3 regions of the Pseudomonas sp. A014 genome follow, and region 2 is predicted to be linked to each of the others. Evidence: riboswitches for the same ligand, from Rfam matches in the RefSeq annotation. Region 2 holds a riboswitch; each other region holds the start of a gene.
The links. Region 2 has a riboswitch for cobalamin ahead of ACTYOL_RS14760 (TonB-dependent receptor). Riboswitches for the same ligand answer to the same signal wherever they lie in the genome.

Region 1 (9,513 bases), 170 kb from region 2:
CAACGGTACGGGCCCTCGGCAAGTACCGAGAAGGCCAACATCCAGCTCAGGTAGCGCGCGTTGGCTGCCGTGTACAGCGCGCCTGGCTGGGCGCGTGAGACATGACAGGCGATCACCAGGCAGAACAGTGGAAACGCCAGGCGCCCGACCACGAACAACCCGTCGGCACTGGGCCACAGGTAGCGCAAATGATCGGCGACCATGCTCAGGATCGCCGTCCACTTGACCAGGTCGAGCCCGGCCGAGCGGCCGTTCAGGGCGCCACCCCGGATTGCGGCGAGGGATTCAGGTAGCGTGTGGTCCAAGCCGCCAGGGGCAGCGGAGGTTGCTGTTGGAGGATGCGACGCCAGATCAGCCCCAGGTCATGGCCGTTGAACATCGCGGCACCGTCACTCCAGTTGGCTGGGGTATCGACCACCCACTGACCCTGGCTGTCGCGATGAGCCATGCGGAAACGGAAGGTGTAGTTACCGGGAATGCCCATGCGCAGGTCGGTCACCACCAGCACATCGCCGACCACGTCATAACGCAGCCAATCATCGGTGAACCAGCGCAGCCGCTCGTGCAGCGCGACGCCCTCGAGCACCTTGGCGGCGTCCAGGTTCAGCGACAGGCGCTGCATCTCGGGTGGTTCGCGGTCGAAAACGCTGCTCACGCCCTCGTAGTAATGACCATCCGCCGTCTTGGCCAGCACCCGCCAGACCAGGCTGTTGAAGGCCATGGGCACTGCCCGCACATGATCGACAACAACGCCCTGGCGGCCCAGGGCCTCATGGAAACGCTGCTCGACCGCCATGCGCCCGGCCAGCCCGAACCCCAGATACGCCGTACTGAACAGCAGAGCCGCTGCCATCAGGGGTATCGCCCGACCACTCAGCCCCCGCCACGCGGCGTAGATCACAGCGACCAGCAGCGGCACGGTGTAGATCGGGTCGATGATGAACACTGCCGCCCAGCTTTCGGGAGTGAACGGCAGCGGCCAGAACAATTGCGTGCCATAGACCGTGAAGGCGTCCAACAGGGGATGGGTGACCAGCACCAGCCAGAACGCCACGAACAGTCGGGGCCAACGGTAGCCTCTGTCGGGCCGGCGCCTCTGCCCTACCCAGGCCACCAGCCACGCCAGCAGCAGCGCCAGGCCGGTAAGGACGAAGATCGAATGGGAAAAACCGCGGTGATAGGTCATCTGCGAAACAGGGTCCGCATACCGGATCACCACATCGAGATCGGGCAAGGTGGCCAGCGCGGCACCGTACAACAGCGAACGGCGGCCCTGGATGCGGCCGAGCACGGTACCTTGCAGGGCGGCGCCAAGTACGGCTTGGGTAATCGAGTCCAAGGTAAGTCTTCCATCGACAGGGTCAGGGAAACCTACCCCTCGGCGCCCGCTGCGGCAAGCGTGCAGATCCCCTCGAGGGCGCTGGGGAAACAGCTTGCAAACATGTGTCAGCACCGCTCGGGAAAAATTGCCTGCAGCGAGGCCATGGCTTCTGTTAAAAACGACGATTTCCAGCACGCCTGATGACACCCATGACCGACACCCTGCTCACTCACTTCAAACGCCGCTGGCTCACCTGGCTGGCCATGGCCTTGCTGGTGGTGGGCCTGCCCGCGGGTTGCGCGGTCTTGCAGCACAAGGAGCGCGAACTGGTGTTTCGTATCGAGCCGGGCCAGGCCAGTTGGTTCAGGGGCCTGCCGGCCGGCGTACAGGAGCTGGACCTGCGCCCGCGCAGCTTCACCGACGGCCAGAGCCTGCACGCCTGGTGGTGGCCGGCCAAACGCGCCGATGCGCCAGCGATACTCTACCTGCACGGCGTACGCTGGAACCTCACCGGTCAGTTGTTCCGCATCGAGCAGCTGCACGCCATGGGCTATTCGGTGCTGGCCGTGGACTACCGCGGGTTTGGCCAGAGCCAAGGCGACCTGCCGTCCGAGGCCACGGTATACGAGGACGCCCGAATTGCCTGGGAGCGCTTCGCCCAGTTGCAGCCGGTGCCAAGCAAGCGCCTGATCTTCGGCCATTCGCTGGGCGGTGCGGTCGCTGTCGAGCTTGCGTCGGAGCTCGCACGCCAGGCACGCCAGCAAGGCCAGCCCGTACCTGCGCGCGGCCTGATTCTCGAATCCACCTTCACCTCCCTTGGCGACGTGGCAGCATCGGTGGCCGATACCGCACTGCCGGTACGCTGGCTGCTGTCGCAGAAGTTCGACTCGCTGGGCAAGATCGCCGATATCGATTTACCTCTGCTGCTGGTGCACGGCCTGGACGACCGCTATGTGCCGCCACGCTTCAGCCAGGCGCTGTTCGAGGCCGCGCAGCAGCCCAAGACCTTGCTGCTGGTGCCGGGGGCAAGCCACAACAACAGCATGAGCCTGGCAGGCCAGCGCTATCGCCGCGCCATCGAAGCCTTGCTCTGAGGCCCGGGGCGATGATCACTGTACGGGCAGGAAATTCATCAGCAGCAGGCTCTGCGCATAGTTGAGGCCGATCCGTCGGTAGCGCTCATCGAGCATCTGCGCCAGCAGGTCGAGGCGTGCGACGATCTTGCCGAACTCGACGGCAAAACTCAGGTTGCTGCCCTCTTCCGAGATCTCGTTGGAAAACAGCAGCAACACACCATTGGCGTCCTGGCGCTGACCGAGCATCCAGGTGGCCTTTTCGATGTTGCGCGCGGCGTTATTGACGAACAGTGGGTCAATGGCGTCGGTCATGTAGAACTCGGTGCGCCCACCGTGGGCGGTAATCAACATGCTGCCGATCGCATAGATGAACGCACCGACCCGATCACCGCGAAACTCCGGGCTCAAGGCATAGCTCAGCGCCGCCAGGTCACGGCGCTCGCCCAGTTGCGGCAACGACTGGCGCTGCTCGATGGCCTGGCGGATCTGGCGCTCGGCAGTGGCGGCATCCAGGTATCCGGACTGCTTCCACTGACTGGGGTTGCGCAGGTAGAGCTTGTTCATCAGCAGATACAGGCTCTGCAGGTTGTCGCGCATGGACAAGGTGGCCATGCGGTCGACACTGGTCTGGAACAGCTCGCCAGGATGCCCGTTACCCAACTGGGTGAATACGTCACGCCCCTGCTGCCCGGTGCACCCGCACAGGGCGATCAAGACACCCACCAATGACAGGCGGGCACGGCGGCGAAAGGCGGGAACAGGCATTTGCACCGGGGTCCAGGGTCAGCGGCCGGGCCGGGAATCGGCGCAGCCTGGCCATGCATAGAGCCCCTGAATGTAAAAAAGTGCGACGTTCAAGGCTGACTGAGGATTTTCAGCCCGCCCATTTGCTCAATTCGTAACAAGAATTGACGACCAAAGCATGGCCGTGATCTCCTAATACATTACGTAGGGTGCCCCTTTGCAGGGGTGAAACGGGAAACCGGTGCGTCACAGGCTCTTCATGGGTCTGGCAAGTCCGGTGCTGCCCCCGCAACGGTAAGCGAGCGAGCGTCTGATCCACTGTGCCTGCAGTGCGGCATGGGAAGGTGACGCTCTCCCCAGGAGCCAGGCTCCTGCTCGTCAGCCCGGAGACCGGCCCGACGTCTTGTGATCACACCCCGCGGTGGGCGGGCGCTGTTGCATGTCCCTGGGCGGTTCTCGCCTGGGGTTGCCGCGCTTCCTGTCGCCCATGAAAAAAAGCAGAGGAATGCGTCATGTCCGTCACCAGCGCCAAACACAGCATCGCCACCCCCGTCAGCCTCAGCCAGCGTCTCGTCGTTGCGGTCGGCGCCAGCCTGCTGGGCTTGTGCCTGGTGTACTTCGCCGGGTTCTCGCACCTGGAGGCTGTGCACAACGCTGCCCACGATACCCGTCACAGCGCCGCCTTCCCTTGCCACTGAGTGTCCGATGATGATCAAGCGTATCGCTCGCACTGCAGGCTTCAGTGGCCTGCTCGCCGCACTTTTGCTGACGCTATTGCAGAGTTTCTGGGTCGCTCCGTTGATCCTTCAAGCCGAAACCTATGAAAACTCGGCCCCCACCGAGCAGCACGAGCACGCCGGTGAAAGTGCCGCTGGCCATGAGCACGGTGCAGAAGCCTGGTCACCGGAAGACGGCTGGCAGCGCGTGCTGTCGACCACCGGCGGTAACCTGGTGGTGGCAGTCGGTTTCGCGCTGATCCTCGCCGCACTCTACAGCCTGCGCGAACCCGGTCGAGTCAGTACTGGCGCCTTGTGGGGGCTGGGCGGCTTCGCCGTGTTCTGCCTGGCACCGACCCTGGGCCTGCCACCCGAACTGCCTGGCACCGCCGCAGCCGATCTGGGTCAACGCCAGACCTGGTGGATCGGCACCGCCGCCGCCACTGCTGTGGGCCTGGCGTTGCTGGTCTTCGCGCGGCACTGGCTGCTCAAAGTGCTTGGCGCAGCGCTGCTGGTGGTACCGCACCTGATCGGCGCCCCTCAGCCACTGGTGCATGAAAGCCTGGCGCCTGAAGCGCTGGAAGCACAGTTCAAGGTTGCCTCCTGGCTGACCAACGCAGCCTTCTGGGTGGCACTGGGTCTGCTGAGCGCCTGGCTGTACCGCCGCTCCGCGCAGGCCTGATGGCCGCGCTCTATGTCGGTTTCGGCTGCCGCCGGGGTTGCCCCGCGGCGGTTCTGGAAACCCTGCTGCACCTTGCACTGGCCAACAACGGCCTGACGCTGGCCGCGTTGCGAGGTATCGCCAGCATCGATCTCAAGGCTCAGGAGCCCGGCCTGCGGCAACTGGCCGAGCAGCTCGGCCTGCCCCTGACGCTGTACAGCGCCCAGCAACTGCAGCCCTTCCTGCCGTTGCTCAGCCACCGCTCCGAAATGGCCTTCAACACCACCGGCTGCTGGGGAGTGGCAGAAAGCGCGGCGCTGGCACTGGCGGCGAGCGAGGGTCAGCGCTCGCCGATCCTGACAATCACCAGGCAGGTGCTCGGTGACGCTACCCTGGCGCTGGCCAGCAACGGATAATCGCACTTCATTTCACCTTCAAGGACTTGCCATGACGGTCTATTTCATCGGTGCCGGCCCCGGCGATCCGGAGCTGATCACGGTCAAGGGCCAACGCCTGATCCGTCAATGCCCGGTGATCATCTACGCCGGCTCACTGGTACCGGCCGCGGTACTCGAAGGCCACACCGCCAGTACCCTGATCAACAGCGCCGAACTGCACCTGGAGCAGATCATCGGCGCAATCCGCGACGCCCATGACCAGGGCCTGGATGTGGCCCGTGTACACAGCGGGGACCCGAGCCTGTATGGCGCCATCGGCGAACAGATCCGCCACCTGCGCGAACTGGGCATCGACTACCAGATCATTCCTGGCGTTACCGCCACAGCCGCCAGCGCCGCCCTGCTCGGCTGCGAACTGACGCTGCCGGACATCTCGCAGACCGTCATCCTGACCCGCTACGGCGATCGCTCGCCGATGCCGGCAGGCGAGCAACTGGCGGACCTGGCGCGCCACCGCAGTACCTTGGCCATTCACTTGGGGGTACGCCATCTGCCGCGCATCGTCGAGGAGCTGCTGCCGCACTATGGGGCGGATTGCCCGGTGGCAGTGATCCACCGCGCCACTTGGCCGGACCAGGACTGGGTCAGGGGCCGTCTCGCCGATATCGTCGAGGGTGTTGCCAACAAAGGCTTCCGGCGCACGGCACTGATTCTCGTCGGCCATGTTCTAGGCGACGCACCGTTTGCCGACTCGGCCTTGTACCGCGCCGGCCACGCCCATCTGTATCGCCCCGGCGACTGAGGATTGCCAGCCAGCGTCCAGCGACCGACACTGGCGCATCTCTGTCCGCACCGGAGTTGCGCCATGCTCGAGCTACGCCCCAATTGCGAATGTTGCGATACCGATTTGCCCCCCGACACCCTGGACGCGCTGATCTGCTCGTTCGAGTGCACCTTCTGCCGCCGCTGCGCTGAACAGCATCTACAGGGACAATGTCCGAATTGCGCGGGGCAATTGCAGCAACGCCCGACACGGGTCGGTGCTGCGCTGCTCAAAAATCCCGCGTCGACGCATCGCGTGAATAAACCGCATCCCGCCTGTGCGCGCCCGACCTGAGCGCCCTTACCCCACACCCGCCCGCGAGGGTCTCATCGCCCCTCGCCCCTAGTTTCTTTTGTAAGACTTTTCACCAGCAAATGGCGGCTTTTTCCACACGCCTATACTCGCCATTATCAAAGCGTTCTGATGGACGTATCGTGCCCGCAGCCAGATTGGCCCTACAGACGTATTCCTGGATAACGTCAGGAACGAACATTATTTCGTACAGGAGTTTTCCAATGACCACCGTACTGATGGTCGATGATCACCCTACCGTCCGCCTCGCCGTGCGTATCCTGCTCGAGCGGGAACGCTTTGAGGTTGTCGGTGAATCGGGCAATGGCATCGAGGCCGTGCAGATGGCACGCCAGCTTGCACCGAAGGTGGTGATTCTCGATATTGGGTTACCGGGCCTGGATGGCATGGAAGTGATCAAGCGTTTGCAATTGCTCGATCCTGCACCAAAAATCATGGTACTCACCGGGCAGTCCTCTGATCTCTACGTCCGTCGCTGCCTGGATGCCGGAATCTCGGCCTTCGTCAACAAGGACGAAGACCTCGATGCCCTGTTGTTCGCGCTCAAGGCCCTGGTCAAAGGCTATTCGACCTTTCCGCAGATGTCGGTGAACAGCAGCACCCTGGAATCGGAAACGGTGAGGCTCAACAGCCTGTCGAATCGGGAAATGGAAGTCCTGCGCAGGCTCGCGCGGGGAGAGAACAACAAGTACATAGGGACGGCCATGAACCTCAGCGCCAAGACCATCAGCACCTACCGCGGTCGAATCGGAGAAAAACTCAAGACCGAGTCGCTGGTCGAAATGGTCGACCTGGCCAAACGCAACCAAGTGAACTGAGCCTCGCGACGATGAGGCACACCCTTGGCGGCCTGCTACTGGCAGCGGCGGCCCTGCTGATATCGGGCGCCGCCATTGGTGAAAGCGAACCGCGACACTTGCTGGCTCGCTCGATCAGTGCCAGTGTCGCGCTGCCGCTGAGCGACAGCGACCGCCAGTGGCTGCGCGAGCGCAAGGTGCTGGTCCTGGGCAGTTCGCGTCCTGACTACCCCCCCTTTGAAATCAATGTCAGCCCAAACGACTACGAGGGGTTGAGTGCGGACTATGCTGGCCTGATCGGCGAGCAACTGGGCATGCCGATCGAAGTACGCCGTTTTGCCAGTCGCACGGCGGCCATCGAAGCCCTGCACCAGGGGCAGATCGACCTGCTTGGCAGCTCCAATGGCTTCGAAGCAGCCGATGCCAAGTTGTCCCTGAGCCAAACCTATGCCGACGACCTTCCGGTGATCGTCACACGTCAGGACCGCCCCCAGTTGCACAGTGAGGATCTGGCCGGCCTGCGCCTGGCCATGGTCGATCACTACCTGCCCAAGACGGCTGTCCAAGCCCTGTATCCCCAGGCGCAGCTGATCCTCTACAGCTCGACCTACGCAGGCCTCAGCGCAGTGGCGCAGGGTGATGCCGATGCCTACATCGGCGATGCCATCAGCTCGGACTTCGCTATTGGACGAGCCTATCAAGGCCTGGTGCGCATCGACCATTTCGTCCAGGCACCCGCAGGCGCTTTCGCCTTCGCATTGGACCAGCACAACACCAGGCTACTCGGCCTGGTCGACCAGGCGTTACAGAGGATTACCGACAGCGAGCGCCTGAACATCCTGCGCCGCTGGTCCAGTGGCAACACCAGCCTGCTCCTGCAGCGTCGCCTTTCCACGCTCACCGATGAAGAACAACGCTGGCTGGCCAGAGCCCCCAGGATACGGGTACTGATCAATCCAAGCTTTGCACCAATCACATTCAACGACACCCAGCAGCAACCCAACGGCATTACACTGGACGTTCTCAAACAGATCACTTTGCGCACCGGCCTGCGTTTCGACATCGTTGAACGCAACTCCGTGGCGGCCATGGTCGATGAGGTGGCACGGGGTGATGCACAGCTGGTCGGAGCCCTGGACTACAGCCCGTCGCGCGCATCGCGCGTGCGTTTCACCCGCCCCTACCTGGTCAGCCCCAACGTGCAGGTCGTGCGTCGCACCAGCACGCAAGCCGGCCCACAGAACGCACAACGCATCGCGCTGGTGCGTGACGGTTCCCAGGAGGTCGCGCTGCGCCAGCGTTATCCGCAGGCTCATGTGGTCGAGGCCAGCAACACGTTGGCGATGATGGAGTCGGTGGCCAAGGGCAATACCGACGTTGCGCTGATCAGCAACATCAGCGCGTCCTACTACCTGACTCATGTGTTCAAGGACAGGTTGCGCATCGCCGGCTTGCAGGACGACAGCCAGACAGCAATAGCTTTTGCCGTGGCGCCCGATCTGCCGCAACTGCAGTCGATCATGGACAAGGCGTTGCTGAGTATCCCGCCGGAAGAACTGGACCAGTTGATCAACCGTTGGCGTACCAGCACCATCGTCAGCGATAGCCTGTGGGGCAACTACCGCTCGCTGGCGTTGCAGGTGCTGGTGCTTTCGGCATTTTTGCTGGCCGGCGTGGTGTTCTGGAACGGCTATCTGCGCAAGTTGATCCACCAGCGCAGCGAGGCACAACGGGCGCTTCAGGCCCAGCTCACGCTCAGCCGCAGCCTGCTCGAACAGTTGCGCCAGGCCAAGGAGGATGCCGAGCGTGCCAGCCAGGCCAAAAGCAGCTTCCTGGCAATCATGAGTCATGAGATCCGCACCCCCATGAACGCGGTGATCGGGCTGCTGGAACTGGCACTCGAAGACAACCGTCAAGGCCACAGCGACCCGCAGGGCTTGCAGACTGCACACGATGCCGCACTCGGCCTGCTCGACCTGATCGGCGATATCCTCGACATCTCGCGCATCGAGTCCGGGCACATGGTCTTGCAGCCCGTAGCCACCGACCTGGTCGAGCTCGTCCGCTCGACCGTACGCGCCTTCGAAGCCAATGCCAAGGTCAAGGGACTGACGCTTCAAACCAGGCTCCCAGAGTCGCCGATCTGGGCCTCTGTCGATCCGGTAAGGCTACGCCAGGTGGTGTCCAACCTGCTCAGCAATGCGATCAAGTTCACCGAGCAAGGCCAGGTCGAAGTCGGTATGATCGTGCAGGCACAGACCAAAGATGTCCTGCAGGTGGAACTGCAGGTGCAAGACAGCGGCATCGGCATCAGCGAAGCCGATCAGGCCAGGCTGTTCCAGGCCTTCGCCCAACTCGACGGCCAGCGCGCACGCCATGGTGCCGGGCTGGGCCTGATCATCAGCCGTACACTGTGCCAGCTCATGGGCGGCGTCCTGCAACTGCAGAGCCTGCAGGGCGTCGGCACCCGAATCGATATAAGCCTGTCGCTGCCGAACGCCGAGCCCCTGGTTGCGCAGCCCCTGCCCGAGCTACTCGGCGACACTGCCCAGGCCGGTCCTTTGCATGTCCTGGTCGTGGATGACTACCCGGCCAACCTCATGCTCCTCGAAAAGCAACTATGCACTCTCGGGCACAAGGTGCGCCTGGCTGAAAATGGCCAGAC
Region 2 (9,513 bases):
ACTGGTTCACGCCAAAGTGTTCGCAGAGCGTGCCGATGGCCGTGCAGAGCACGACCACCACCACGAACTGAATCATCCTGTTCATCTCGGGGTTTCCGTCGTTGGGAGCGGCGATGGTAAACGATTCGGGCGCTTTCGCTCACAGATACTTGAGCCAGCGAATGTCTCGGCGGCGGGCCTTGAATCCGGCGAACTGCCGCACTGGCCAGTACAGGGCGGCGGCCAGCAACGCTGCAACCAGCCACAGTGCGCCCACGCTATCGAAACCGAAGTACTCGCCCTGGTTGTGCCCGAACAGGCCGACGCTTGCCAGGTAGAGGGCTTTCAGCGCGTAAAGGTGCAGCAGGTAGAAGAACATCGGTGCACTGCCGAACACGGTCAGCACGCCGATCCAGCGTGCCTGGCCGGCGCGCTCGAAGGCACGCAGCAGCAACAGGCCGACACCCAGGGTCAGCAGCAGGAACAGCAGCGACGGCGGGTACTTGGTGATGTTGAACAGGCTCATCAGGGTCTGCGTCAGATCGGGGTAGAGCTGCCACTGGGCCTCGCCATAGCCGTTGAGCAGACGCAGCGCGACGAAACCCACCAGCGCAGCGCTACCGGCGAACAACAACTGACGCTGGCGCTTGGCGGTATCGCTGCCACGCGCGAACCATGGCCCCAATGCATAGCCCACTGCGATCACGCCGATCCAGGGCAGCAGTGGATAGGAGGTCCGCAGGCGCAGGTTCTGCGATACCTCGAGCCAGCCGCGATCATGCAGGATCGCCCAGGGTGCGTGCAGCAGCGTACCGGGAGCAAAGTGCAGGCCGTCGAGCAGGTTGTGGCCGGCGATGATGATTACACCCAGGGCCAACAGCAACGGCCGCGGCAGCCACACCAGCAGCGACAGGACGATCATGCTCAGGCCGATCGCCCAGATCACTTGCAGGTAGATCACGCTGGGCGGCAGCTGGAAGGTCCAGGCGAAGTTGACCAGGGTGAACTCCAGCACCACCAGGAACAGCCCGCGCTTGAACAGGAACGCCGAGACATCGCCCAGGCCCTGGTGCTTTTCGCCGTAGAGCCAGGCGCTCAAGCCGGTCAGCATGACGAACACCGGGGCACACAGATGAGCGAGGGTGCGGCTGGCGAACAGTGCGGGCTCGGTGGCGTCGATGGTCATCGGGTCGCTGACCTGGCGATGCAGGAAGAAGGTTTCGCGCACGTGGTCCAACAGCATGATCAGGATGACCAGGCCGCGCAGGGCGTCGATGCTGTGCAGGCGGGAGGAGGGTGGGGTGGATGGCATGGGTCTGGGGCGGCGTTGAGTAAGATTTGGAATGTTATCTTATATCTTTGCTGTTGTGGTGATGTTGAGGGCCCTATCGCGGGACGAGCCCGCTCCCACAGGTTCTTTACTGATCCTGTGGGAGCGGGCTGGTCCCGCGATAGGGCCGGCACTTACAACCAAACAGCATCCCAGTGCGAATACTCCCGCACACTCCCAACCAGCCCCGCACGCAGCGGGTTGGAAACGATGTACCGCGCCACGGCTTGAACATCCTCCTCCCTGCGGATAGCTCTGTCCTGGTACCCAGGCTGCCAGATCCGCCCTGTACCCCCACCTGTCTGGTAAAGCGCATGACTGGTCCTGGACTTGAACCTGCGCATCAACGCTCCTAGCGTCCCAGTGCGCAACTCGATCAGCCAGTGGAGATGATCCGGCATCACAACCCAGGCCAGGGAGCGACATGACTGTTCCTCTTCGGCGTGACGCAGTTGCTGGACGACTGCACGTGCCGGACGCAGAAACTGGAAAAAAGGCTGGCGGGAGCGCGTGACGGTGGTGAGCAGATAGATTCTGCCGGGCTCGGAAAAGCGGCCACGGCGCAACAGGCTGGAATGAGGGCGATCCATGCTTTCTCCTTGAACATTCTTCCTTTGATCAAGGTAGCGATACTGTGGCTGGTTGCTCGGGAGATTTTTTGCTGAATGTGCCGGCCCTATCGCGGGACCAGCCCGCTCCTACAGGATCAGTGAAGAACCTGTGGGAGCGGGCTTGTCCCGCGATAGGCCGGCAAGGCCTACATCATCAGAAGCTGTAGTCCACCGTTGCGAAGTACGAGCGTGGCGCGCCCAACAGCCATTGTTCGCCACTGTGCGCGGCAACCACGTAGTCGCGGTTGAACAGGTTGTTCAACTGCAGGCCCAGGCGTACGTCGGGCAGTACCTGCCAGCCGAGATTGGCATCGACTACGGTGTAGCCGGGGACGCTGTAAGCGTTGGCGGTGTCGGCATAGCGCTGGTCGACGTAGCGCAGGCCGATGCCGGCGTCGACGGTCTCGCCGAAGCCCTTGTTGAGCCAGAGGTTGGCGGTGCGGCGCGGAACGTTGGCGGGGCGGTTGCCGGCGCGGTCCTGGGCGATGCCGCCGACGATCTCGTCGAAGTCGTCGTACTTGGCGCGGACCACCGAGGCGTTGGCCGATACCTGCCATTGGTGGCCCAGATCCAGCTCAAGCGCGGCTTCCAGGCCGTCGGAGGTCTGCTGGCCAGCCTGCTGTTTCTCATGGCTGATCGGGTCGTCGACCAACAGCTTCTTCTTGACGATGTGATACGCCGCCAGGGTCCATTCACCACGCCCATCCCAGAAGCGCTGCTTGAGCCCCAGCTCGGTCTGCTTCGATTCGGTCAGGTCGTAGTTGATCTGGCTCGGGCTGAGGCTGATCAGGTTGCTCACCCCGTCTTCGCTGGTGGAGTACTGGCCGTACAGCGACAGGTTGTCTGTTACCGCGAATACCAGGCCGGCGCGCCAGTTGCCGCCTTGCAGGCTGCGGTCGACTCGCGTGTCGTTGGTCAGGTTGTCACGGTCTATGTGGTTCTGGTCGCGGCGGATACCGGTCACCAGCGACAGGCGATCGGTCAGTTGGGTACGGTTCTCGGCGAACAGGGCGAAGGTGTGGGTGGTCGAGAGGGTCTGTGGACGTGTGACGTTCTGGCTCTGGAACCCGCCCGGTGCCGGACTCCAAGGATCGTCGTAATCGCCGCCGACATCGTTGTACGGCGAGTTGCTGTCGACATTGAAACGGATCTTGTTGTACTCGGCACCGACCACGGTCTTGCTGTTCAGCCCGAACAGCGAATGATCGGAGGTGAAGCTCTGGCGGTCGCCGATCTGCTCCTGGTTGTGCTTGATCTCCAGGTAGCTTGCCCGCTCCAGCTGCTCGCGGGTCGGATCCCAGGTGTAGTCCTCGGCATTGCGCCAGTGCCGACGGCTCTTGATGTAGTACAGCTGGTTGCTGGCCGTGACGCTGTCGCTGAGGGTCCAGTCGGTGTTGAAGCGGGTCCATTCGTCGTGGTAGCGCTGCACGTCGTTCTGAATGTTGTAGTTCTTCTTGCGCAGGCTGTCGCGCAGGTGGCCGTCGATCAGCGGCGTGCCAAAGTAGTTCGAGGGCTGTGCGTCGCCACGCTCATGGGCGAGGGTGAAGCTCAGGTCGTCGGTGGCATCGAAGCGCAAGGCTGCACTCAAGGCCAGGCTGCGCGAATCGGTGCGGTCGACCCAGCCATTGCCTTCCTGCTTGTTCACGGTAACGCGGTAGCTGAGGCGCTCGCTCAGGCTGCCGCCGCTGTCCAGCCCCAGTTGCTGGCGATCCCATGAGCCATAGCCCAGGCGCAGGTGGTTGCGGATCTCACCGGCGAAGGGTTTTTTCGGGATCACGTTGATCACAGCGCCCGTGGCGCCTTCGCCATAAAGCACCGAGGCGGGGCCGCGGATCACATCGATGCGCTCGACCATCCACGGGTCGACCGGAAAGGTCTGGGTGCCGGCGCCGGTGTACAGGCGCGAGCCGTCGAACAGGGTCATCACCGAGGCGTGTCCGGTGAAACCACGCGCGGAGAGGGCGGTGTTGCCGTTGCCCGGGGTGCCGACGGAGGTAATGCCGGGCGATCGGGTCACTGCATCCTGCACCGTGAGGTTGGCGCGCTGCTGGATCTGCTCGGCGGTGATGCTGGTGGTGCTGGCTGGGGTCTCCAGGGCGCTGAGGTTCAGGCGCGAACCGGCTTGGGTAGGGGTTGCCAGATCGACGATCTGTTCGTCGCGGGTCTCGGTGATCGCCGTCGAGGGCAGGTCGAGGACCTTGCCTTGCGGCTGCTCGGCCAGCGCCGGCAGGGACACGGCCATGCAGGCGGCCAGAGTTTGAAGCTTGAAGTGTCGGGACATGTCGTTCCACGGGTTCAGGAATGAATGGATCCCGGTGGAAACAACGCAAAGACGAGCAGACACGCACGCAGGCGCGCACGCGAACACCGGCCTGCGCCCGCCCACCGCGGGTTTGCCAACAGAAGCGTCAGGCCGGTCTCCGGGCTTGCGAGGGTCGTGAAGCCTTCACCTTCCCATGCCTGAGCACAGTGGTGTGTCGAAGGATTCGCTCGCTTACCGTTGCGGGGGCAGCGCCGGACTTGTCTGCAAAGACGCACCGGCTTCCCGTTTCACCCTGCGCACGGCGGCGCAGGACACCTGAAACTGGCGGCATCTGACCATCGAACGCAGGGGGAGTCAATCGTTTGGATAGGCGAAAAAACGTGATGGGCTACAGGGTTGCGCGTTTTTATTAGATTTTTTTCGAACTTTTCCGACTGACGTTGTCTCGAACCGCTCGTTCGCCCTTTTTATTCAACGTCATGGAGACTTTTGCGAATGTTTACTGGAAAACTGCTGCGTCACACTTGCGCCCTGGCCCTCCTCGGCGCGCCGCTGGCAGCGATGGCAGCCCCCAGCACCGAGCCCCTGTTCACCTTCGGCCTGCTCGGTTCCTACGACAAGTTCAAGTTCGAAGGCGGCAGCGACTCCGACAAGGAGCACCTGGGCCAAGGCGGTGTGTTCGCCAACTTCGGCAACAAGATGACGGCCGAGTCCGGCTTCATCTACCAGATCGGTGCCGAAGCCAAGTACGGCAAGAAGAACGACAACAAGCTCAAGGAGGCACAGGCCGACCTCGACCTTGGCTGGCGTGCCGCGCTGGATGCGCGCAACTTCGTCGACGTGATCGTCGGTGGCGGTTACAGCTGGACCCGTTTCGAGCCCGAGATCAACGACCTGGACACCAAGTTGACCTACAAGTCGCCGTTCGCCAAGGCCGCGCTGGGTTACAACCACCAGTTCGATGCCTCGACCCTGCGTGTCGAAGTCGGTGCTCGTCACACCATCGATGGCCGTGCGCGCTTGAAGGTCGACGACTTCGGCAGCGACAGTGTCGACATGAAGGACCGTACCAACCCGTATGCCGAAGTCACTCTGCTGATGAACCAGCAGGGCGGCATGCCGATCCAGGCGGGCGTGTACTACACCCGTACCGAGTACAAGATCGACGAGGACTCGCCGGTTGCCGACAACAACAAGCTCAAGCGTGACGAGTTTGGCGTGAAGGTCGGCCTGGCGTTCTGATGCCTTCGATGGTTGTACGCCGTATGTAAGGGCAGCCTCGTGCCGCAATCTCGGCACGAGGATTCCCCAGCAGGCTCAAGGGTGCCTAGCGGCCCCGGCGCCGAGACACCCGTGCCTCGATATTCTTGCGTCCGATCAGCAGTGCCGGTTTCTCGGTTACCGGCTCATCGGCCAGCCACTTGTACATCACCAGGCAATCCACCAGCCCCAGTGCTGCATGACGAAATGCCTTGGGCAGGCGCCCGACGGTCTCGAAACCGAGCTTGTGCCACAGCCCCACGGCCACCTCGTTGCTCGCCACTACCGAATTGAACTGCAAGGCCAGAAAACCCTCCTGGCGCGCCAGCTTCTGCGAGTGCTCGCACATCAGCCGTGCCACGCCACGTCCGCGTGAACGGGGTGTGACCATGTATCCGCAATTGCCCACGTGCGCACCCGGGCCTGCGGCATTGGCCTTGAGGTAGTAGGAACCAAGCAGCTCGCCATCCTCTTCGGCCACCAGGGTGTGCAACGGAAACTCCAGCCACAGCGTGCGCGCCTGCTCCTGCGACATCTGCGGGTCGTATGCGTAGGTTTCGCGCGCCTGGACGATGGCCTGGAAGGTCGGCCAGAAACGCTCGAAGTCTTCCGCGGTCATGGGGCGAATGTGGATCATGTCGGTTCCTGCTCGGGCTGGGCCGGCAAGTCTGGGTGGATGGGCGCCGTCATGCAAGGGCTGTGGCGCCCGAGAGCGTCAACTGCCGGCCTTGCCGACCGCATCCAGCGCCCGTGCCGAATACACCAGGGCAGCGCCCGCGTTCATGGCCACGGCCACGCCGAGGGCTTCGGCGATTTCCTCGCGGGTCGCACCGTGCTTGACCGCCTGCTGCGAATGCACGGCGATGCAGCCGTCGCAGCGAGTGGTCACCGCCACGGCCAGGGAAATCAGCTCGCGGGTCTTGGCGTCGAGGTGGTTGGTCTTGGCGCCGGCAGCGCTGGCGGTGGCGTAGCCGGCCACGGTGTCGGGAGAAAGCTGCTTGAGATCGCCGATGCCGGCCATCAACTGCTTACGGTAGGCGTCCCAGTCCATCATGCTCATCGTCTTCACCTTGTCAGGTTGGCAACAGGAGCTTTCAGGCTAGTCGAAGATGGGGGGAAGGGCAGGCCTCGTCACCGAGGGGCAAGGAGGCCGCAGGACGTGTCAGATGTAGATGAACAGCAGCACCAGTGCCGCCACCACGGCCCACTTCTCGAGGTAGTAGCGGGTGCGGTTGCGCTTCTTCATGGCCTTACCACGTTCGCGGATCTTGTAGATGCGCGTGAACAGGCGATTGATGCCGCCGGTCTTGTCGTTGGCATCGTTGGGCGCGGCTGCGGCGGCCATGACGTTGCGGCTGAACCAACGATTGAAGGCGCTTGCCCAGCGGTACTTCAATGGGCGCTCGACGTCGCAGAACAGGATGATACGGTTGTGCTCGGTGGTATTGGCCGCGTAGTGGATGTACGTCTCGTCGAAGATCACCGCCTCGCCGTCGCGCCAGGAATACTTCTCGCCGTCCACATCGATGTAGCAACCATCGTCGTTCGGTGTGTCCAGGCCCAGGTGGTAACGGTAGGAGCCGGCATAGGGGTCACGGTGACGAACCAGCTTGGCTCCCGGCGGCAGGGTGGCGAACATCGCCGCCTTGACCGTGCCGATGCCTTGCAGCAGTTCGGTCGTGCGTGGGCACAGGGTCATCGCCGAAGGGTGGCTCTCGCCGTACCACTTCAGATAGAAGCGCTTCCAGCCGGTCTTGAAGAACGAGTTGAAGCCAACGTCATCGTAGTTGTCGGATTTCTTGATCTCGCCGGCGTGCAGCAATTGCTGGGCTTCTTCGCGAATTTCCTGCCAGTGGTCCTTGAGCGGCTGCAGCTCAGGGAACGACTCGACGGGCAAATAGGGCTTGGCCGGGTGCTTGGAGAACAGGTACAGGAAACTGTTGACCGGGGCGAGGAAGCTCGAGTGGTCGCCCAGCTGGCGAGTCAGCTTGTGGCGAACGCGACCGCGCAGGTGAACATAGGCGATCGAGAGGACGAAGATCAGTACGAGTGCAATTTTCATGGACGGTTACTTGTCGAATAAAAATGGCCATGCGCCATGGCTGTAGCCCGCCAGCATAAACAATCGTGTCGCCAGTTTGTACTTATTGTTAAGTCATCGCTGATGGACGAAGGTGGAATACCCTGGAAGCTGCGCAAACGATTCAACCCTGGCAGCGTTTGAACCTGCATGCCCTTCAGCCCTCGAGGAGTTTCCGATGGTTCAGGATGTACGCCCAAGCGGCGCGCCCTTCAAGCGCCTGTTTTTCGCCCTGGCTTTGCCCGAAACCCAGCGCCGGGCCGTTGCCCAGTGGCGTCGTGAATTGGGGTTGCGGGCCGGCAAGCCGGTACCGGCCGAGAATTTTCATGTGACGTTGCTGTTTCTGGGCGATGTGGATGCCGCCCAGGTACCGGCACTGTGCGCGGCGGTAGACGGCATGACGCGCCCAGGGGCGCCGATACGCCTGTTGCTCGACCGTCTGCAGGTGTGGCGACGTGCCGGCGCGCTGGTGCTCGAACCTGGCGATACCCCTGCCAGCCTGCGCCAACTGGTCTACGGCCTGGAGCAGCGCCTACTGCCACTGGGCATCGCCGAGCAGGCCCGTGAATACCGTCCGCACCTGACGCTGTCACGGGATTTCCAGGGGCAGCCACCAGAGGCGGCGCAGGCTCCGGAGTTCTTCCTCAATGCCCGCCGGTTCGGTCTCTATGAATCGCGCAAGGGCCGTTACTGTCCGCTGGCCGAGTGGCCGCTGGACGAAGCCTGAGGGGCGAACAGACGTTGTCCGAGGGTGTAGGCGGTGGGTAAGTGCCTGGCGGTATCCGGGCCTTCGCTCTCGTCCAGAAGGATCGAGCTCGATACCTGGGCGCCGCACCAGTCGAAGATGCCGTGCTCGATCTGTACGCGCATTGCAGCGCCGTAGCCATGGCGGTCGAACAGGGCAGCGTCGGTGCCGCCGACCGCCACCAGGTGGACTTTCAGGTGGTTGAGCAGCTTGGTGGTCTTGCCGCCTTCGTAGCCGAAGGCCCAGCCATTGCTGAACACACGGTCGATCCAGCCCTTGAGCAGTGCGGGGAACGACCACCAGTACACCGGGTAGACCAGCACCAGGGTATCGGCGCGTTCGATGCGTACCTGCTCGGCAAGTACGTCCGCCGGCGGCTTGGCCAGGTGACGATGGACATTGAGGTCGGGCAATTCGAAGCGCGGGTCGAAGCCCTCTGCGGCCAGGTCGGCGATTTCGCTGGTATGGCCTGCCTGGGCCAGGCCGTCGGCGATCTGCCTGGACAATGCGTGGGTGAGTGATTGGGCGTCGGGGTGGGCGAGGACGATCAGGGCGTGCATGGATGCGTTTCTTTATGGGATGCGGGAAGAGGCCGGGCGCTATATACTCGGCGTAAGTTACGGTTGGTAAGTTACTTTTGGTAGGTAAGCTATGTCAAGCGATGAGACGCGCCCTGTACGTAAACGCCTGTCCCGTGAGCATCGTCGGCGGCAATTGATAGCGGTGGCCTGGCAGATGGTTCGCGAGGAGGGCACCGATGCGCTGAGCCTGGGGCGCCTGAGCGAGCTGGCAGGGGTGACCAAGCCGGTGGTGTACGACCACTTCGAAACCCGTAACGGCTTGCTGGTGGCGCTTTACGAGGAATACGACGCGCGCCAGACCGCCATGCTCGAGGTCGTGCTGGCGGACTGTCCTGTGGACCTTGAGGCGCGTGCGGCGGTAATCGCCGCAGCCTATGTCGATTGTGTGATGACCCAGGGGCGTGAGATACCGGGCGTCAGTGCGGCGTTGGCCGGCTCGCCGGAGCTCGAGGCGCTCAAGCGTGGGTACGAGGATCCGTTCCTGGACAGGTGCCGCCAGGCGCTGGCGCCGTTTGCGCCGGGCGGGGATATCGGATTGGCCGGCTTGCGTCTGCTGGTCGGCGCCGCCGAGGCATTGTCACAGGCGGCGGCGTCGGGGGAAGTCGAGCCAGGGCAGGCCAAGGCGGAACTGAGCGCCGGTATCGTGGCGATGGTCCGGCGCCAG
Region 3 (9,513 bases), 900 kb from region 2:
GGATCAGGATATTGCTTTGCCCCAGGTTGGCCACCAGGCGCTGCTGTTCATCCAGGTCCAGCGCGACGCCCTCGTAGTCGTGATACACCACGCGGCTGTAATAGGCCAACGCATGCTGGGAGACCGGCAGCAGGCCGTCACGCTGGGCAGACACCGCCGCGCCATCGCGGGTGTGGGTGTGCAATACGGCCTTGAGGTCGGGGCGGGCGCGGTGGATCGCGCTGTGGATGACGTAGCCGGCCTGGTTGATGCCCAGGCCCAGCGGGTCGTCGATGATCGTGCCGTCGACATCCACCTTGACCAGGTTCGACGCGGTGATTTCGTCGAACAGCAGGCCGAAGGCGTTGATCAGGAAGTGCTCGTCCGGGCCGGGAACCCGTGCCGAGAAATGCGTGTAGATGTGATCGGTCCAGCGGAACAGGGCCGCCAGGCGATAGGCGGCGGCGAGCTTGACCCGCACCTCCCATTCCTCGGCGCTGACCCGTAGGCGCACGGCCTCCTGGCTGGGAGGTACGACGGACAGTGAACTCATGCGGTGCTCCAGTGCAAGCAGTACGGTGTGAACAGGACCGTAGGCGTCTGGCGCAACGCTGTAAAAGTCTTTTTGGTTCTATGCTAATTATTCGTTTTAAGAATTATCTTTTTTGTTTTTATGCAAGGTGATCATTTAGCCGGGTCAGCTCGCTGCGCTGTTCAGGCGGGTGCCTGCCACGGCGCCGAACAGCTCCACCGGCTCCTGGAGGTTGCCCAGGTAGCGTGGATGGAACAGCCACAGGTCGACTTGCGGCTTGAAATCGCTGACGTTGACGATGTCCAGCAGGTCTCGATGGCGACTGGCAAGCAACAGCGGTTCGGGCACCAGGCCCAGGCCCTGGCCGTTGGCGACCAGCCCCAGTTGCAACTCGGTGCCGAAGGTTTCGAGGTTGATCGACAGTGACAACCCCTGTTCGCTCAATGCGCGCTGCAGCCCGGCGCGAAAGCCGCAACCATCGGGGTTGAGCACCCAGCCGCGGGTATAGCAGTCGCGCAACTTGTAGCTGCGCTTGCCGGCGCTGCCCTTGGCCGCGACCACCCGCAACGGCATACGCGTGATGGAATGGCTGGCGATGCCCTCGGGGAAGATCTTGCCCGGTGGGAAGAGGGCGGCAGCGGCATCCAGCTCGCCGTTTTCCATGCGCGCGATCAGGCTGCTGCCCCAGCCGCTGGTGACCTGGGTGCGCAGCTCAGGGTAGGCCTGGCGGATCTGCGCCAGGGCCTCGAGCAGCACCACATCGCCCAGTGTCTGCGGCACGCCCAGCCGCAGGGTGCCGGACGGCGCGCCATCGTTGGCCACCAGTTCGCGCAGGGCGTCGATTTCACGCAGGATGGCCTTGCACTGCTCGTACACACGCAGGCCCATGGGCGTGGGCTTGAGTGGCTTGGTGTTGCGGTCGAGCAAGGTGGCGCCGAGGTCTTCCTCGAAGTTCTGCACGCGCCGGGTGATGGCCGGCTGGGTCAGTTGCAGCGCTTCGGCGGCAAGGTTGGTCGACTGGCAACGGATGACGGCCACGAAGGCGTCCATGTCATCGATTTTCATATTCGGCGCTCACATATTGAGACTGGAGGACATACCCGCAGAGCATAATCCTGATGGTCGGGATTGTCACAGTTCGATGAGTGAGGCAAGCAGGGCGGCGCTCGCCGCCCCGGGCGAGCGTCAGCGGGCGTTGCGCGCCCGTGCCACCCGCGAGCCGTTGGCACGCCCCAGCACGTCGCTGATGCGCTGGCCGGCGGCGACCAGTTTGTCCAGGTCGATACCGGTCTCGATGCCCAGGCCTTGCAGCAGGTACAGCACGTCTTCGGTGGCGATGTTGCCTGTGGCGCCCTTGGCGTAGGGGCAGCCGCCGAGCCCGGCCACCGAGCTGTCGAACACGCTGATCCCTTCGAGCAGGCTGGCATAGACATTGGCCAGGGCCTGGCCGTAGGTGTCGTGGAAGTGGCCGGCAAGCTGCTCGCGCGGCACCTGCGCCGAGACCACCTCGAACAGGCGCCGGGTATCGCCGGCGGTGCCGGTGCCGATGGTGTCGCCCAGCGACACTTCGTAGCAGCCCATGTCGTGCAGGGCCCGGGCGACCGGGGCGACCTGCTCGGCGCTGACCTTGCCTTCATAAGGGCAGCCGAGCACGCAGGATACATAGCCGCGGACCCGGATACCGTGCTCGCGCGCGGCGCCCATGATCGGTTCGAAGCGCTGCAGGCTCTCGCTGATCGAGCAGTTGATGTTGCGCTGGGAGAACGCCTCGGACGCCGCGGCGAACACCGCCACCTCCTTGACCCCGGCTGCCAGTGCATCCTCGAAACCGCGCAAGTTCGGCGCCAGGGCCGCGTAGGTCACCCCGGCACGCTGGCGGATACCGGCAAACACCTCGGCCGATCCAGCCATTTGCGGCACCCACTTGGGCGAGACGAAACTGCCCACCTCGATGTAGGAGAGCCCGGCGTCGGTGAGGTCGTCCACCAGCCGCACCTTGTCGGCGACGCTGATGGGTTGGGCTTCGTTCTGCAAGCCGTCGCGCGGGCCGACTTCGACCAGGCGCACGTGTGCGGGCAATGACATGGCGGGGTTCCTGTGGCGAATCAACGGTTATTGTTCAGGGTGGCGGCCAGGGCCTGCTCGCAGCGCTCCTGGGCAGTGTCCAGCTCCAGGTGCATCTGCTGGATATCGAGCATCTGCTGCTCCAGTTGCGCGCGGCGCTCGGCGATCTTGGCCAGCATGCTGGTGAGCTGCTTGAGGTTGCCGCCGCTGGGGTCGTACAGCTCGATCAGCTCGCGGCACTCGGCCAGCGAGAAGCCGATGCGCTTGCCGCGCAGGATCAGCTTGAGGGTCACCTTGTCACGTGCCGAATAGATGCGCTCCAGGCCGCGACGCTCGGGGCTCAGCAGACCCTGCTCCTCGTAGAAGCGGATGGCGCGGGTGGTGATGTCCAGCTCGCGGGACAGGTCGGAAATGCTGTAGGTCTGGCTGCTCATGCTCGGGCTCGGGGGTGGAATGTGAGTAAGCTAAAGGCAGGTTGACGTATACGTCAAGGTGATTGCGCAGTGCCGCTGCGTCGGTAGGCATTGGGGGTTTGGCCGCTGAGACGTTTGAAGAAGCGTGCGAAGTAGGTGGGATCGCTGAAACCCAGGCTGTCGGACAACTGGCCGATGCTCATGCGTGTGTAGGTCAGGTTGCGCCGCGCTTCGAGCAGCAGGCGCTGGTGGATCACCTGCAGCGCGGTCTGCCCGCTCAGCGCGCGGCACAGCTGGTTGAGCTGCAGGCTGGTGATGCCCAGCCGTGCAGCGAACTCATCGACCGACAGGTGCTGGCGGTAATGCGCTTCGACCAGGCGCAGGTAGTGCCCGAGCAGGTGGCGGTCGCGCTCGTCGCGGTTGCGCGGTGCCTGGCCCAGTTGCTGGCGGCGGCTGATCCACACCATCAGGGCGGTCACCAGCGCCTGCAGCATGGCGGCGCGAGCGGGTGCGCTGCCCTGGTACTCCTGCTGCAAGGTGTCGATCAGCCCGCGCAGGCGCGTGCGGTCGCGGCCCAGCGGGTAGCAGGCCGCCGATGCCAGCACCGCCAGTGGCGCACCCAGGCGCTGCTCGAGGTCGGCCACCAGCGCCGTACCGAAGGTCAGTACATGGCCCTGGATGTCGGCGCTGAAGCGAAAGCCATGCACCGTCAGCGGTGGTACCACCTGGATCGCCGCCTCGTGGATCTCGCTGCGTCGACCTTCGATTTCCACCAGCGCGTGCCCGCGCTGCACGTAGAGCAACTGGAACAGTTCGGCATGCTGGTGCGGCTTGATTTCCCAGTGGTGCAGGCGGCTGCGTGCGGGGATCGATTCGCAGTGCAGCAGATCGGTGCCGGGCCAGGCGTGGTTCTCGCCATAGAGCTGAAACAGCGGTACGCCGGGAAGGGAGAATTTCATGGTCGGGACACCTGTGCGCTGATCGCACGGAATTTTGAAAAGTGCAGATTTTCCATCGGATATGACACCTTTTCAGCTTTTTGCGCCAGTAAAAATGCAGGGGCTAACCCGAATAACGTATGCCGGCTGCCGCCAGTACGGCATCGACAAGGCGAGACAACAACAATGAAAACCCAGGTTGCAATCATTGGCGCCGGCCCTTCTGGCCTGCTGCTTGGTCAACTGCTGCACAAGGCGGGCATCGACACGCTCATTCTCGAACGCCAGACCCCTGAGTACGTGCTTGGCCGTATCCGCGCCGGTGTGCTGGAGCAGGGCACCGTTGACCTGCTGCGCGAGGCCGGGGTATCGGCGCGCATGGACCGTGAGGGGCTGGTGCACGAGGGTGTCGAACTGTTGGTGGCAGGGCGCCGCCAGCGCCTGGACCTCAAGGCCCTGACCGGCGGCAAGACGGTGATGGTGTACGGCCAGACCGAAGTCACCCGCGACCTCATGCAGGCCCGCGAGCAGAGCGGGGCGCCGATCGTGTATGGCGCGAGCAACGTGCAGCCGCACGGGCTCAAGGACGAGCGGCCCTACGTGACCTACGAGAAGGACGGCCAGTTGCACCGCGTCGAGTGCGATTACATCGCGGGTTGCGACGGTTTTCATGGCGTTTCGCGCCAGAGCATTCCACAGGGCGTGCTCAAGCAGTACGAGCGGGTCTATCCGTTTGGTTGGCTGGGGTTGCTGGCCGATACCCCGCCGGTCAACCACGAGCTGATCTATGCGTATCATGATCGTGGTTTCGTGTTGTGCAGCCAGCGCTCCACCACCCGCAGCCGATACTACCTGCAGGTGCCGCTGGACGAGCGGGTGGAGAACTGGCCCGATGCACGTTTCTGGGACGAACTCAGGGCGCGTCTGCCCGAGGACGTCGCCGCGCGCCTGGTCACCGGCCCCGCGCTGGAAAAGAGCATCGCGCCGCTGCGCAGCCTGGTGGTCGAGCCGATGCAGTACGGGCACCTGTTCCTGGTGGGGGATGCGGCGCATATCGTGCCACCGACCGGGGCCAAGGGCCTGAACTTGGCAGCCTCGGATGTCAACTACCTGTATCGCATCCTGGTCAAGGTCTACCGCGAAGGCCGCACCGACCTGCTGGAGCGCTACTCACCGCTGGCGCTGCGGCGGGTCTGGAAGGGCGAGCGTTTCAGTTGGTTCATGACCCAGCTGCTGCATGATTTTGGCGAGCACAAGGATGCCTGGGACCAGAAGATGCAGGAGGCCGACCGGGAGTACTTCCTGTCGTCCGAGGCCGGCCTGGTGAACATTGCCGAGAATTATGTGGGCTTGCCGTACGAGGCGGTGGAGTAGCGGGCTTGCGAACACCTTATTCAGCCCAATCCCTGTGGGAGCGGGCTTGTCCCGCGAACACGGGCGTAGCCCGTGCCAGGCAGCGCGGTGCACTTGGCACGGGCCAGCGCTTCATCAACGCTCCAGCATCGCCACCATCTCTGTATACCCGCGTGCGCGCGCATGCTCCAGCGCCGTCACGCCATCCTTGTCGGCAATCGCAGGGTCCGCGCCTGCCGCCAGCAGCCGACGCACGATGTCCACATGGCGCGGGCCGCCGTCGCCAAGGATCACTGCCTCCAGCAAGGCGGTCCAGTGCAACCGGTTGAGGTGGTTCACGTCCACGCCCGCGTCGATCAATATCTGCACCGTTTCCACATGACCACGCTCGGCCGCCGGGATCAGCGCGGTGCCGCCGTAGCGGTTGGTGCTGGCGAGGTCGGCGCCGTGGGCCAGGGTCAGGCGCAGGATCTCGTTCAGGCCGCGGGCACCGGCATACAGGTAGGGGCTGTCGTGGATGTTGTCCTTGGCGTTGACATCGGCGCCGGCTTCGATCAGCACTTTGGCCGCGTCGATATGGTTGCCTTGGGTCGCCGCCAGCAGGGGCGTGCGCCCTTGGCCATCGCGGCTGTCGAGCGCCAGTGGTTCCTTGAGCAAGCGACGGATGGCAGGTGCATCGTTGCGCTGGGCGGCATAAAGCAGGCGGGTATCCATGGAGGTGGTCTCGGCGTGGGCGGCAAGGCAGGTGAAGGCCAGCAGGCAGGCGGCGAGGGTGTGGCGCATGCGTGGGGCTCCTGAGGCAAAACCTCATCCTAGGGAAAAAGTTGCCGGCGACTGAAACGAATTATCTGGATGACCGGTAGTGGATTTCCGAATGCATCAACGTTGCCCGGCGTGAAGGGCCATGCTAGAAGTCAGGCTCGTCATTTGAAAACCGAATACCCTCATGTCCATCAGCGTAAAACCGAATAGGGCTCTGTTCGACCTCGACCTGTTGCGCGCCATCGTCGTGGTCGCCGATTGCGGCAGCTTCACCACGGCTGCAGCGCGCCTGCATTCGACCCAGTCGACCATCAGCCAGAAGGTGCGACGCCTCGAGGAGATGGTCGGCCATCGCCTGCTGGTGCGTGGCAATCGCGACGTGCTGCCCACCGACGCCGGGCAGACGCTGCTTGGCTATGCCAGGCACATGCTGGCGCTGAACGACCAGATGCTCGAGGCCCTGGCCGGGGCCATGGTTGGCGTCACCGTGCGCCTTGGCGTGCCCGAAGACTTCGTCGGCGGGCGAACCACCAATGCGCTGTCGGCGTTCAGCCGCCTGCACCCGCAGGTCAAGCTGGAAGTCACCAGCGGTCTGTGCCGCGACCTGAGCCAGGCCTACGACAATGGCGAACTCGACCTGGTGCTGCTCAAGCAGCGACGCAACAGCCGCGAGGGCGTGTCCTGCTGGCCCGAGCGTCTGCAATGGATCGACAGCGTACGCATGCCGGCCTTCGAGCTTGACCCGGTACCCTTGGTCACCTTTCCGCCGCGCGGGCTGTACCGCGAAGACATGATCCATGCCATCGAAGGCATGGGCCGCCGTTGGCGAATCAGCTTCACCAGCTCCAGCCTGTCCGGGATCCAGGCCGCGGTGGCCGACGGCATGGGCGTGAGCCTGCTGCCGCCGCGCGCGGCCACCGCCGAGCACCGGGTGCTGGGGGCGGCGCAAGGTTTGCCGGAGGTGGACAGCTACGAGATCGTCATCGTCCACCGGCCAACGGCCGACGTGATGGTCAAGGCCCTGGCGCAGGTGCTGACCGAGCTGCTGGCCGGGGATGGCATCTGAAGGCTCCGATCAGCGTCAGACGGTTGACCACCTGCGCACCACTGCGTAGCCTTGCCGCTTCGAGGTTCTCCGGCGCTGCCGGAGCTAAGACGGGAACGCGGTACAAGCCGCGGCTGCCCCCGCAACTGTAAGCACTGAACAGGTTCGACACAGCCACTGCGCCCACGCGCGGGAAGGCGTCGCCCTGACGGCTGGACGTCGTGCAGTGCAAGCCAGGAGACCTGCCTCGCAACGTTTTCGACTTTCAACCGGGCGGGGTGATCCGGTGGCGAGCGAGTCCGGCCGGTCGGCCGCGGCTTTCGTCCCGCATGCCCGCACCATTGCTGCCAAGGGCATCGCCACATGAAAACACTGGCCAAACTTCCCGTCACCATCGTCACCGGCTTCCTCGGCTCGGGCAAGACCACCTTGCTTCGCCACATGCTCGACAACGCCCAGGGGCGACGCATCGCGGTCATCGTCAACGAGTTTGGCGAGTTGGGTATCGACGGCGAAATCCTCAAGCAGTGCAGCATCGGCTGCACCGAGGAAGAGGCCAACGGCCGCGTCTATGAGCTGGCCAACGGCTGCCTGTGCTGCACCGTGCAGGAAGAGTTCTTCCCGGTGATGCGTGAGCTGGTCGCCCGTCGCGGTGACCTGGACCACATTCTCATCGAGACCAGTGGCCTGGCCTTGCCCAAACCGCTGGTGCAAGCCTTCCAGTGGCCGGAAATCCGCAATGCCTGCACCGTCGATGCGGTGATCACCGTGGTCGACAGCCCGGCCGTGGCCGCCGGCACCTTCGCCGCCTACCCGGACCAGGTCGACGCCCAGCGCAAGCTGGACCCCAACCTGGACCACGAATCCCCGCTGCACGAGCTGTTCGCCGACCAGCTGGCCAGTGCCGATCTGGTGGTGCTGAACAAGGCTGACCTGATCGACGCCGAGGGCCTGGCCAAGGTCCGCGCCGAAGTCGCCGAAGAACTGCCGCCGGCCGTCAAGGTGATCGAGGCCAGCAGCGGTCGCCTGCCGCTGGATGTGTTGCTGGGCGTAGGGGCCGAGTCCGAAGTGCATATCGATGGCCGTCGCACCCACCACGATTCGCACCACGACGGCGACGATCATGACGATCATGATCATGACGCCTTCGACTCCATCTCCATCGACCTGCCTGAAGCGGACGAAAGCCTGCTGCTCGATGCCCTGACGCAACTGGTCACCGAGTTCGGCATCCTGCGTGCCAAAGGTTTTGCCGCGATCCCCGGCAAGCCGATGCGCCTGTTGATCCAAGGTGTGGGCACGCGCTTCGACAAGCACTTCGACCGCGCCTGGCGCAGCGACGAGCCGCGCATCACCCGTCTGGTGCTGATCGGTCAGGACCTCGACGCGGCACAGTTGGAAGCGCGCCTGCGCCAGGCCCTGGGCGCCTGATCCATGCACCTGCTGCGGACCCAGCCCGGCGGCTTCGTGCCGGACGACAGCATTGCCGACCTTGGCCAGACGCCCGCCGAGCTGGTGATTCTCTGCAGCGGCGACTCTCACCTGGCACTGCTCGCCGAAACCGCCGAGCAGTTGCCGGACGATTTCCCCAGCCTGCGCCTGGCCAACCCCATGCAGGTGCAGAACCACGCCTCCGTCGACTTGTACATCGACGAGGTGTTGCGTCACGCCAAGGTGATCCTGGTGTCGCTGCACGGCGGTGTCGGCTACTGGCGCTATGGCGTAGAACAGTTGGTCGAACTCGCGGCGCGTGGCGTGCAGTTGATCCTGGTGCCCGGCGATGACCGCCCCGACCCTGAGCTGACGCAGTTGGGCACGGTGCCGACCGAGCAGGCCGAGCGGCTCTGGCACTACCTGCGCCAGGGCGGCAAGGCCAATGCGGTCAACCTGTTCAATTGCCTGGCCAGCCAGTGGCTGGGGCGCGACTATGCCTGGGACGAACCCCAGCCGCTGCCGCGCACCACGGTCTACCACCCCGGCAAGCCCAGTGCGGGGCTTGAAGACTGGTTCCCCGAGTGGCACCCGGAGCATCCGGTGGCGCCGATCCTGTTCTACCGGTCGCACCTGCAGGCCGCCAACACCGCGTTCATCGATGTGTTCTGCCAGCGCTTGCAGGCGGCAGGGCTGAACCCATTGCCGATCGCAGTCGCCAGCCTCAAGGAGTCGGCCTGTCTGGAACAGGTCGAGGCGTGGCTCGACGAGGTCGACGCCGAGGTGGTGATCAACACCACAGGCTTTGCCTTGTCCAGCCCGGAGCGGCCCAACCTGCGCCCGCTGCGCCGCGACGTGCCGGTGTTGCAGGCGATCTGCGCCCAGGACAACCAGCCCGGCTGGGAAGCCAGCGAGCAGGGCTTGGGCGCGCGCGACCTGGCGATGCACATCGCCTTGCCGGAGCTGGACGGGCGCATCATCACCCGGCCGGTCAGC

Region 1: it holds a riboswitch for cobalamin, as region 2 does, so the genes downstream of both, ACTYOL_RS13965 (CbtB domain-containing protein) here and ACTYOL_RS14760 (TonB-dependent receptor) in region 2, are expected to answer to the same signal.
Region 3: it holds a riboswitch for cobalamin, as region 2 does, so the genes downstream of both, cobW (cobalamin biosynthesis protein CobW) here and ACTYOL_RS14760 (TonB-dependent receptor) in region 2, are expected to answer to the same signal.

What each region holds. Positions count from the first base shown of each region.
Region 1 covers NZ_CP199001.1:3,079,891-3,089,403, forward strand. Annotated here, with positions in the region: gene ACTYOL_RS13945 (TraX family protein) at 1-305, opposite strand, end outside; gene ACTYOL_RS13950 (metal-dependent hydrolase) at 254-1,339, opposite strand; gene ACTYOL_RS13955 (alpha/beta hydrolase) at 1,531-2,415, shown strand; gene ACTYOL_RS13960 (hypothetical protein) at 2,431-3,162, opposite strand; cobalamin riboswitch at 3,332-3,554, shown strand; gene ACTYOL_RS13965 (CbtB domain-containing protein) at 3,654-3,839, shown strand; gene ACTYOL_RS13970 (CbtA family protein) at 3,850-4,539, shown strand; gene ACTYOL_RS13975 (cobalamin biosynthesis protein) at 4,539-4,934, shown strand; gene cobM (precorrin-4 C(11)-methyltransferase) at 4,966-5,718, shown strand; gene ACTYOL_RS13985 (DUF1272 domain-containing protein) at 5,782-6,033, shown strand; gene ACTYOL_RS13990 (response regulator transcription factor) at 6,255-6,869, shown strand; gene ACTYOL_RS13995 (transporter substrate-binding domain-containing protein) at 6,881-9,513, shown strand, end outside.
Region 2 covers NZ_CP199001.1:3,250,839-3,260,351, reverse strand. Annotated here, with positions in the region: gene ACTYOL_RS14775 (hypothetical protein) at 1-85, opposite strand, end outside; gene ACTYOL_RS14770 (DUF1624 domain-containing protein) at 140-1,291, opposite strand; gene ACTYOL_RS14765 (REP-associated tyrosine transposase) at 1,444-1,899, opposite strand; gene ACTYOL_RS14760 (TonB-dependent receptor) at 2,075-4,201, opposite strand; cobalamin riboswitch at 4,315-4,517, opposite strand; gene ACTYOL_RS14755 (outer membrane beta-barrel protein) at 4,679-5,425, shown strand; gene ACTYOL_RS14750 (GNAT family N-acetyltransferase) at 5,511-6,080, opposite strand; gene ACTYOL_RS14745 (carboxymuconolactone decarboxylase family protein) at 6,159-6,503, opposite strand; gene lpxO (lipid A hydroxylase LpxO) at 6,606-7,505, opposite strand; gene thpR (RNA 2',3'-cyclic phosphodiesterase) at 7,702-8,250, shown strand; gene ACTYOL_RS14730 (NAD(P)H-dependent oxidoreductase) at 8,211-8,828, opposite strand; gene ACTYOL_RS14725 (TetR/AcrR family transcriptional regulator) at 8,920-9,513, shown strand, end outside.
Region 3 covers NZ_CP199001.1:2,352,799-2,362,311, forward strand. Annotated here, with positions in the region: gene ACTYOL_RS10705 (class II aldolase/adducin family protein) at 1-532, opposite strand, end outside; gene ACTYOL_RS10710 (LysR family transcriptional regulator) at 677-1,576, opposite strand; gene ACTYOL_RS10715 (hydroxymethylglutaryl-CoA lyase) at 1,697-2,596, opposite strand; gene ACTYOL_RS10720 (MerR family transcriptional regulator) at 2,617-3,009, opposite strand; gene ACTYOL_RS10725 (helix-turn-helix domain-containing protein) at 3,063-3,947, opposite strand; gene pobA (4-hydroxybenzoate 3-monooxygenase) at 4,113-5,300, shown strand; gene ACTYOL_RS10735 (ankyrin repeat domain-containing protein) at 5,415-6,062, opposite strand; gene ACTYOL_RS10740 (LysR substrate-binding domain-containing protein) at 6,226-7,107, shown strand; cobalamin riboswitch at 7,153-7,350, shown strand; gene cobW (cobalamin biosynthesis protein CobW) at 7,450-8,517, shown strand; gene cobN (cobaltochelatase subunit CobN) at 8,521-9,513, shown strand, end outside.